4 regions of the Pseudomonas sp. BS3782 TE3695 genome follow, and region 4 is predicted to be linked to each of the others. Evidence: predicted binding sites of a transcription regulator. Region 4 holds the regulator's gene; each other region holds the start of a gene.
The links. Region 4 encodes FliA, which starts transcription of late flagellar genes. Its sites were predicted from a motif close to CTAAAGTTTNNNNNNNNNNNGCCGNTAA; they were not measured.
Positions count from the first base shown of each region.

Region 1: flgM (flagellar biosynthesis anti-sigma factor FlgM) is a predicted target of FliA. The motif match lies at 1,086-1,113, and genes of this name have one in related genera.
Region 2: ABH909_RS01670 (methyl-accepting chemotaxis protein) is a predicted target of FliA. The motif match lies at 873-900, and genes of this name have one in related genera.
Region 3: ABH909_RS02895 (methyl-accepting chemotaxis protein) is a predicted target of FliA. The motif match lies at 843-870, and genes of this name have one in related genera.

Region 1 covers NZ_JBNDKB010000001.1:5,479,775-5,481,972, forward strand. Annotated here, with positions in the region: gene ABH909_RS24730 (chemotaxis protein CheV) at 1-137, opposite strand, end outside; gene flgA (flagellar basal body P-ring formation chaperone FlgA) at 219-980, shown strand; gene flgM (flagellar biosynthesis anti-sigma factor FlgM) at 1,150-1,476, shown strand; gene ABH909_RS24745 (flagella synthesis protein FlgN) at 1,524-1,991, shown strand; gene ABH909_RS24750 (flagellar brake protein) at 2,080-2,198, shown strand, end outside.
Region 2 covers NZ_JBNDKB010000001.1:377,038-379,235, forward strand. Annotated here, with positions in the region: gene tatC (twin-arginine translocase subunit TatC) at 1-18, shown strand, start outside; gene ABH909_RS01665 (16S rRNA (uracil(1498)-N(3))-methyltransferase) at 15-722, shown strand; gene ABH909_RS01670 (methyl-accepting chemotaxis protein) at 942-2,198, shown strand, end outside.
Region 3 covers NZ_JBNDKB010000001.1:659,313-661,510, reverse strand. Annotated here, with positions in the region: gene ABH909_RS02905 (FecR domain-containing protein) at 1-185, opposite strand, end outside; gene ABH909_RS02900 (sigma-70 family RNA polymerase sigma factor) at 185-685, opposite strand; gene ABH909_RS02895 (methyl-accepting chemotaxis protein) at 985-2,198, shown strand, end outside.
Region 4 covers NZ_JBNDKB010000001.1:5,310,223-5,312,420, forward strand. Annotated here, with positions in the region: gene ABH909_RS23930 (protein phosphatase CheZ) at 1-209, opposite strand, end outside; gene ABH909_RS23935 (chemotaxis response regulator CheY) at 240-611, opposite strand; gene fliA (RNA polymerase sigma factor FliA) at 780-1,520, opposite strand; gene fleN (flagellar synthesis regulator FleN) at 1,517-2,198, opposite strand, start outside.

The DNA of each region.
Region 1 (2,198 bases), 170 kb from region 4:
CATTGCAGCACCTCACGAACCTTGAACACGTTGATCCCATACAGCTGCTGGCCGTCGAGACGGAACAACAACAGCTCAAGACGATTCTGCCCCACCAGTTGCGTGCGCTGGTTCACCGAATCCATTACACCAGCCATGCCCAGACTCCTACACCAACGCTAAGTGTGTTGCGACGCACATTCTTCACTAAACGGCACGGCGCTTGCTTTTTAACTCTTATGAACACAGAACCGACATTTTCCCGACGCTTGACATTAACGTATCGCAGATTGCTCTGCGCGATGTCGGCCGTTTGCCTGTTCAACGCTGGCAGCCCTGCCCTTGCTGACGCGGTTACCTTGCCTGACATGCTTATCGGCGTCACTCAGGGCTTTCTTGAATTCACCGTAGAAGACTATCTGGCCACCAGCCAAACGCAAGGACGCTACGAGATCGAGGTCAACCAGCTCGATCCGCGCCTGCGCATGCCGATGTGCGACAAGGAATTGACAGCCACCCTTGAGAGCCCCGCGAGGCCTCTGGGCCGGGTTACGGTCAAGGTTCGCTGCGACAGCGCTTCGCCCTGGACAGTCTTCGTACCCGCTCAAGTACGGCTGTTTCGCGACATCGTGACCACCACCCGTCCGCTCAAGCGCACAGGGATTATCGAACCTCAGGACGTAACCCTGCGAGAGCGCGATATCAGCCTGATAAATCAGGGTTTTCTGACTTCCGTCGATCAAGCGATCGGACAAAAACTGACCCGACCAATGGTCGCTGATCAGGTGATTACCTTGGTGCATCTCGAACAGGCGGAAGTCATTCGCAAGGGCGATCAGGTGGTGATCACCGCCCGCAGTGGTACGCTCAGCGTACGCATGCCGGGTGAAGCGCTGTCCAATGGCGGCATGAGCGAACAGATTCGCGTGAAAAACCTGAACTCCCAGCGGGTCATCAAGGCGCAAGTCACCGCACCCGGCCAGGTGGAAGTTTCCATGTAAGCGGCCATGTAGTTTGTGAAGAGATGGCGCGCCACTGGGCTGTTGCCTAAACTGTGCCGCATGCAGGACACACGCTGGCGCATGCACGCTCATTGATAAATGGGCCTAAAGTTTTCACAGCAAGGGCCGAAAACATGGCAAGCGTCCAAATACCCAGAGGTTTTTTGTCATGGTCATCGATTTCAGTCGTTTAAACAGCTCCTCGTCACTTACGGGCAGTACACGTACCAGCGCCGCGAAGGAAACCGCCGAAGCCGGCCAATCCACGCCGCTGAATACCCCGGCCGAACAGGCCAGTACCACCAAAAGCGGGGAGTCGGTACACCTCAGCAATGAGGCTCAACAGTTGCAGAAGGTCACTGACAAGCTGCGCGATCAGCCTGCCGTCGACAACGCCCGCGTGGCCGAGTTGAAAGCAGCGATTGCCGATGGCAGCTATAAAGTCGACAGCAACCGTGTAGCCAGCAAACTGCTCAACTTCGAAGCCCAGCGCTAGGCCACGGCCGCGCCAGGCTTTTGGACGCTTAAAACCCAAGGCCAGCCATGCACGACACTAATTTACTGCAACTGATCATCGACGACTTTGCCCCGGCGCAACACTTGCTGGAGCTGCTGCAAACCGAGTCCCTCGCGCTGCACGGTCGCGACATGCCATTGCTCGAAGAGATTCTGGCGCAGAAACAGGCATTGATCATTTTGCTTGAGCAGCATGGCCGCAAGCGCAGTGAAATCCTCGCCGCTCTCAACCTGCCGACCAATCGCCAGGGCCTGGAGCAACTTGCCAGCCATTCGAGCATTGGCGATCAGTTGCTGGCGCAGAGCGATGTGCTGACCGACCTCCTGGCCCAGTGCCAGGCCGCCAACGTCAACAACGGCCAGTCGATTCTGGTGCAGCAGGCCGCCACGGCCAACCAGTTGAAAATCCTTACCGGCGGCGAGCCGCCAGCGCTCTATGATGCCCGCGGTTCAACCTCCATGCTCGCAAAGCCACGCCCGCTCAGTCAGGCTTGAGCCTTTCAATGAGCCCGCTCTATCAAGACGCGAAACATGCTGGCAGAATGCTAGCCAGTAGTCATATTTGTCTGGAGATTGATGCCCCGTGTTCAATGCCTTAAACGCGGAAGATGCTCCGCAGCCACCCAAGGTGCTCACTACGCCCCTGGAAATCTCCGGCAATCTGCGTCAGCTGCAAGACAGCCATGACCCGCTGATCATCAC
Region 2 (2,198 bases), 4.9 Mb from region 4:
CCAGCGACTCAAGCGTGAACCTGCTGCTCCTCGAAGAGGCCGATTTCATTGCGGCCGACCGGGTGATCCTGCGTGATCGCCGGCTGACGCACATGCAGGAAGTCCACCGCTGCGAAGCCGGTGACAGCATGCGCGTCGGGCGGATCGGCGGGCTGATGGGTTCGGCCGAAGTGCTGCGCCTGGACGCCGACGAAGCAGAATTGCGCGTCACCCTCGACCAGCCGCCACCGGCCAAGCTGCCGCTGACCCTGGTACTGGCCCTGCCGCGGCCCAAAATGCTGCGCAGGGTGTTTCAGACTGTGGCGGCCATGGGTGTGCCGCGCATCGTGCTGGTCAACAGCTATCGCGTCGAGAAGAGCTTCTGGCAAACCCCGTTCCTGGAACCCGAGGCGATTCGCGAGCAATTGATCCTGGGTCTTGAACAGGCCCGGGATAGCGTGCTGCCGGAAATCGTCATCGAGAAACGCTTCAAGCCCTTTGTCGAAGACCGTCTGCCGGCCATTACCGAAGGTACCCTCGGCTTGGTCGGTCATCCCGGTAACTACCCACCCTGCCCTCGCGGCCTGGACGAGCCGGTGACTTTGGCCATCGGCCCCGAAGGCGGCTGGATTCCTTACGAAATCGATTTGCTGGGCAAGGCCGGCCTGCAACCGGTGCAACTGGGCGACCGCATACTGCGGGTCGAAACTGCCGTCACCGCGCTGCTTTCGCGCCTGTTCTAACGTCAAACACCCTACTTGTGGCGAGGGAGCTTGCTCCCGCTCGGCTGCGAAGCAGTCGTAAAACCGGTGAATGCGGTCTTGCTGGTAAAAAGCGCTGGCCGCTTCGCGCCCAAGCGGGAGCAAGCTCCCTCGCCACAGGTGTTTACTCTCCTACAGATCCCTGCCAGCCGGCCGATACAGTCCCCATAAAACCAATTAATGGTCCGAGGGAGTAGCAGCATGTACCGATGGCTAGCCGAGCAACTGGGAAACGTAAGCGTCAATCGCAAACTGGGTGTCGGCTTCGGTCTGGTGCTGCTTCTGACCTGGTTGATCACCTTTACCGGCTGGACCGGTCTGAGCGGTGTGATCAGCCGTGGCGATACGCTTGGGTTTATTTCCAGCCTCAATGAGCTGACCAAAGACTTGCGCCTGGCCCGTCTGGATTACGACATGCGCCGTGGCGAACAAGGCCCGGGCGCCGTCAACGAGCTGATTGGTCAACTCGACACCGGCCTGAAAGCCGCCCGCACGCTGATCGAACAGCCTGCCGACGTGGCCATGATCGACCAGCAATTGGCCGCCATCAGCGAGTACAAACGCGCCTTCGCTGATATGACTCAGGCCACCGCCGCCCGCGAAGATGCTCGCAGCAAATTGGGCGCCACCGCCGACAACGCTGTCGCCCGGGTCGCTGAAGTCGAAAAATCCATGCTGCAAGGGGACAGTGTCGCCCAGTTCAACAGCGTGATCGACCTGAGCAAGCTGATCCAGCAAGCGCGTTTCCAGGTACGCGGCTACACCTACAGCGGCAAGCCCGAAGCCGAGCAGCCGGCGCTGGACGCCATCGGCAATGCTCTGAAAAACCTCGAAAGCCTGCCCTCTCAACTGCCAGAACAACACATCGCCAACCTGCAACAGGCGACCGACTCGCTCAAAGCCTATCGCGCGGCCGTCAGCCAATTCCGCGACTCCCAAGTCGCCAGCGCTGCCGCCCTCAAACGCATGAACGCGCAAGGCGACATTTTGTTCGACGTCAGCAAAAAGCTCACTGTCTCGCAAACCCTCGTGCGTGACACCGATGCGGCACATGCCAAAAACCTGCTGCTGTTGGCCACTGTCCTGGCGTCAGCCTTTGGTTTGTTCGCGGCCTGGGCCATCACTCGCCAGATCGTCATCCCCCTGAGCCAGACCCTCAAAGTGGCCGAGCGTGTCGCCGCCGGCGACCTGACTCACAACCTGACCTCCGAACGTCAGGACGAATTGGGTCAGCTGCAGCGCACCATGCAGAGCATGACCCTGGGCCTGCGGGAACTGATCGGTGGCATCAGCGACGGCGTGACCCAGATCGCCAGCGCCGCTGAAGAGCTGTCCGCCGTTACCGAACAAACCAGCGCCGGGGTCAACAGCCAGAAAGTCGAGACCGATCAAGTGGCCACCGCCATGCACGAAATGACCGCCACTGTGCAGGAAGTCGCGCGCAACGCCGAGGAAGCG
Region 3 (2,198 bases), 4.7 Mb from region 4:
AGGGACTGCACCCGTTGCCAGGCCAGTTCGTGTTCATGGTGTTCTGCCCGCCAGACGTCGCATTGTTGGAGCAGTCTGGGATTGGTCGCGTTGTTACGCAGGCGCAGCAACCAATGGATGGCTTGTTTCACCACCTGCTGATGAGGTTCGCCGCGACGGTTCAGCGTTGAGTTATCCACAGGCATCACGTTTCGTACCGCAGCACGTAGCAGTGATACAGCGCGTCGGCCACATAACGCTCCACCGAGCGTAGGGATAATCCCATGTGTTCGGCGATCTGCTTGTGGGTAAGTCCTTCGCACTGGGCCAGCAGAAATGCCTGACGCACTTTCGGCTTCAGGCCTTCAAGCATGCGGGCGATGCTTTCCAGCAATTCGAGCACCAATGCCCGCGCCTCGGCGCTCGGGGTTTCGGCCTCGGGCAAATGGGCGATGGTTTCCAGGTACGCACGCTCGATTTCCTCTCGACGCCAATAGTCGATCACCAAGCCGCGAGCAATGGTTCGTAGAAAAGCGCGGGGGGCCTTGAGCTCCAGGCGTTCGGTTCTTTGCAGCAACCGGACGAACGTGTCCTGAGCCAGATCCGCCGCATCGGCTGCATTGCCCAATCGCGCACGTAGCCACATGTTGAGCCACCCGTGATGGCTGCTGTAAAGCGCCTGTACTGCAAATTCAGGTGAAGACATGAACGCGACAGCTCGACGTCACAAATGATAATTAGTCGCATTGTCATCAAGGGTCGCAGAATTTGCAACTGCCGTTCAAACAACCACCATCAAACACAGCTATTAGGGCGCTTTAGCACGCCGTTCGGCGGGTATCTGACGGGTTTCGTACAAATCCCTAAGATTTCTTCCACTCGTGCCGACAGACTGGTGAGACATGCGTGCACCAAAGTAGAGCGGCCCCAGAATGCCGTCTGCGCGGTTACATGGAATGTTGAAACCGGAACGCATCCCCATTTTTTGCATAAGAAGCCCATGAAATGAATCTCAAGTTCAGCCATAAAATCCTGCTGGCCGCTTCAGGCGTCGTGGTGCTGGCTTTTGCGTTGTTCACTTTGTACAACGACTATCTGCAGCGAAACACCATCCGCCAAAACCTCGAGTCTTCCGTCGAGCAAGCCGGCGAGCTGACCGCCAGCAGCGTGCAGAACTGGATGAGCGGCCGTGTATTGGTCCTGGAAAATCTCGCCCAGAACATCGCTCATCAAGGGGCCAATGCTGATTTTCCGGGGTTGGTCGATCAACCCGCCCTCACCTCGAACTTCCAATTCACTTACGTCGGCCAGGCCAATGGTGTGTTCACCCAGCGCCCCGACGCGAAGATGCCGGACGGCTACGATCCGCGTCAGCGCCCTTGGTACAAACAAGCCGTGGTTGCCGACAAGACCATGCTGACCCCGCCTTACATGGCCGCGGTCGGCGGGTTAGTGGTGACCATCGCCATGCCGGTGAAAAAGCAAGGCGAACTGCTGGGCGTGGTCGGCGGCGACCTGAGTCTGGAAACCCTGGTGAAGATCATCAACTCGGTGGACTTCGGTGGCATCGGTCACGCGTTCCTCGTCAGCGCCGACGGTCAGGTGATCGTCAGCCCGGACAAGGATCAGGTGATGAAGAACCTGAAAGACATCTATCCGGGCTCCAGTGTCCGTATCGGCAAAGGCAATCAGGAAGTAGAACTGAATAAGCAGGACCGCATCCTCTCGTTCACGCCGGTGAGTGGGTTGCCGAATGCCGAGTGGTACATCGGTCTGTCGATCGACAAGGCCAAGGCCTACGCACCACTGAGCCAGTTCCGCACCTCGGCGCTGATCGCGATGTTCATTGCCGTGACCGCCATTGCCGTGCTGCTGAGTCTGCTGATCAGCGTGCTGATGCGTCCGCTGACTACTATGGGTCGTGCGATGCAGGACATCGCTCAGGGCGAGGGCGATCTGACCCGTCGTCTGGTGGTAGAAAGCAAAGACGAGTTCGGCGAGTTGGGCGGCTCTTTCAATCAGTTTGTGGAGCGGATTCACGCGTCGATTTGCGAAGTGTCTTCGGCGACCCGTCAAGTGCATGACCTGTCGCAACGGGTGATGGCATCGTCCAATGCTTCGATCATCGGCTCCGACGAACAAAGCGCCCGCACCAACAGTGTGGCCGCGGCGATCAACCAATTGGGCGCCGCCACCCAGGAAATCGCCCGCAACGCCGC
Region 4 (2,198 bases):
TCAATCTGGAAATTGACGATCGCGCTATGCAGCTCGCGAGTGAGCTTGCCCACTTCCTGATACAGGCCGCGGTCACGGGTCTGGTTGAGCTCATGGATCAGTTGCACAGCGTCGCCGAACCTGCCTTTTTCAAGGCTCTCGACCAGTTCGACCGCGTGTTTTTTCAGGGTCGATTCAAAATCGCCCTGTGAAGATTCGTTATGCCCCATAGCTCCCCCGTGACGGACTGGCTTTGCACATCAACCGATGCGTTCGAAGATCTTTTCAATCTTGTCTTTCAACGCTTGAGCCGTGAATGGCTTGACCACATAGCCGTTCACGCCCGCCTGAGCGGCTTCGATGATTTGCTCGCGCTTGGCTTCGGCCGTGACCATCAACACCGGCAGGTGTTTGAGTTTTTCATCGGCACGCACGTGGCGCAGCAGATCGATACCGGTCATGCCGGGCATGTTCCAGTCCGTCACCAGAAAGTCGATGCTCCCGCTGTTGAGGACCGGAATCGCGGTAATACCGTCATCCGCCTCGACCGTGTTGGTGAACCCAAGGTCACGCAACAGGTTTTTTATGATCCGCCGCATCGTTGAGAAGTCATCAACGATGAGGATTTTCATATTCTTGTCCAATTCGACCTCCAAGCAGTCTTAAAACGCGCGCAGCACCTGAACGCGCCGTTCAATCAATTCGGCGTAACACTCAACAGTTGCATGGATTACAACGGGCCGTGGCCGATGCAGCAAAATGCCGTACCCACCTCGTTCGCAGTGTCCCCACACTGCCTGTCAGCGCGCTCGCCACTCCCCCAAACGCCCCCGCAAACGGGCCGCGCACTGGCTGTGTAACTGGCTGACCCGCGATTCGCTGACCCCCAGGACCTCACCGATTTCCTTGAGATTCAACTCTTCGTCGTAGTACAGCGCCAACACCAGTCGCTCACGCTCCGGCAAATTGGCAATCGCGTCCGCCAGCGCCGCCTGGAAGCGTTCATCTTCCAGATCGCGCGACGGCTCGAGATGAGCACTGGCGCCATCCTCGTGCAGCCCTTCGTGTTCGCCGTCCTGCAACAGATCGTCGAAACTGAATAACCGGCTACCGAGGGTGTCGTTCAAAATCCCGTAATAATCGTCGAGACTCAATTGGAGTTCGGCCGCAACTTCGTGATCTTTAGCGTCACGGCCGGTTTTAGCTTCAATCGAGCGAATTGCGTCGCTGACCATGCGGGTATTGCGGTGAACCGAACGTGGTGCCCAGTCCCCCTTGCGCACTTCATCGAGCATCGCGCCGCGGATTCGAATGCCCGCGTACGTCTCGAAGCTCGCGCCTTTGCTGGCGTCGTATTTGGTTGATACTTCAAGCAGGCCGATCATCCCGGCCTGGATCAGGTCTTCGACCTGGACACTGGCCGGCAGACGCGCCAGCAAGTGGTAGGCAATGCGTTTGACCAGTGGCGCGTAACGCTCGATCAGCTCGTACTGCGCGTCACGTGCCGACTTCTTGTAGAGGTTGTAGCCACTGGCTGTCATAGGACGGGTCCTGCGGTCTGTTGCACGAGGCGCTCGACGAAAAACTCCAGGTGCCCACGCGGGTTGGCCGGCAGTGGCCAGGTATCGACCTTTTGTGCAATGGCCTTGAACGCCAGGGCGCACTTGGAACGCGGGAAGGCTTCGTAGACAGCACGCTGCTTCTGCACGGCCTTGCGCACGCTTTCGTCGTAAGGCACGGCACCGACGTATTGCAAGGCGACGTCGAGGAAACGATCCGTGACCTTGGTCAACTTGGCGAACAGATTGCGCCCTTCCTGCGGGCTCTGCGCCATGTTGGCCAGGACGCGGAAGCGGTTCATGCCGTAGTCGCGATTCAACAATTTGATCAGCGCGTAGGCGTCGGTAATCGAGGTCGGTTCATCGCACACCACCAGCAGCACTTCCTGGGCTGCGCGAACGAAACTGACTACCGAGTCACCAATACCCGCAGCGGTGTCGATCACCAATACGTCGAGGTTGTCGCCAATGTCGCTGAAAGCCTGGATCAGGCCGGCATGCTGGGCCGGGCTCAAATGAACCATGCTCTGGGTGCCGGACGCCGCCGGGACGATGCGGATGCCGCCGGGCCCTTGCAACAGTACGTCGCGCAGCTCACAGCGGCCTTCGATCACGTCGGCCAAGGTGCGTTTGGGTGTCAGTCCCAGCAGGACGTCGACG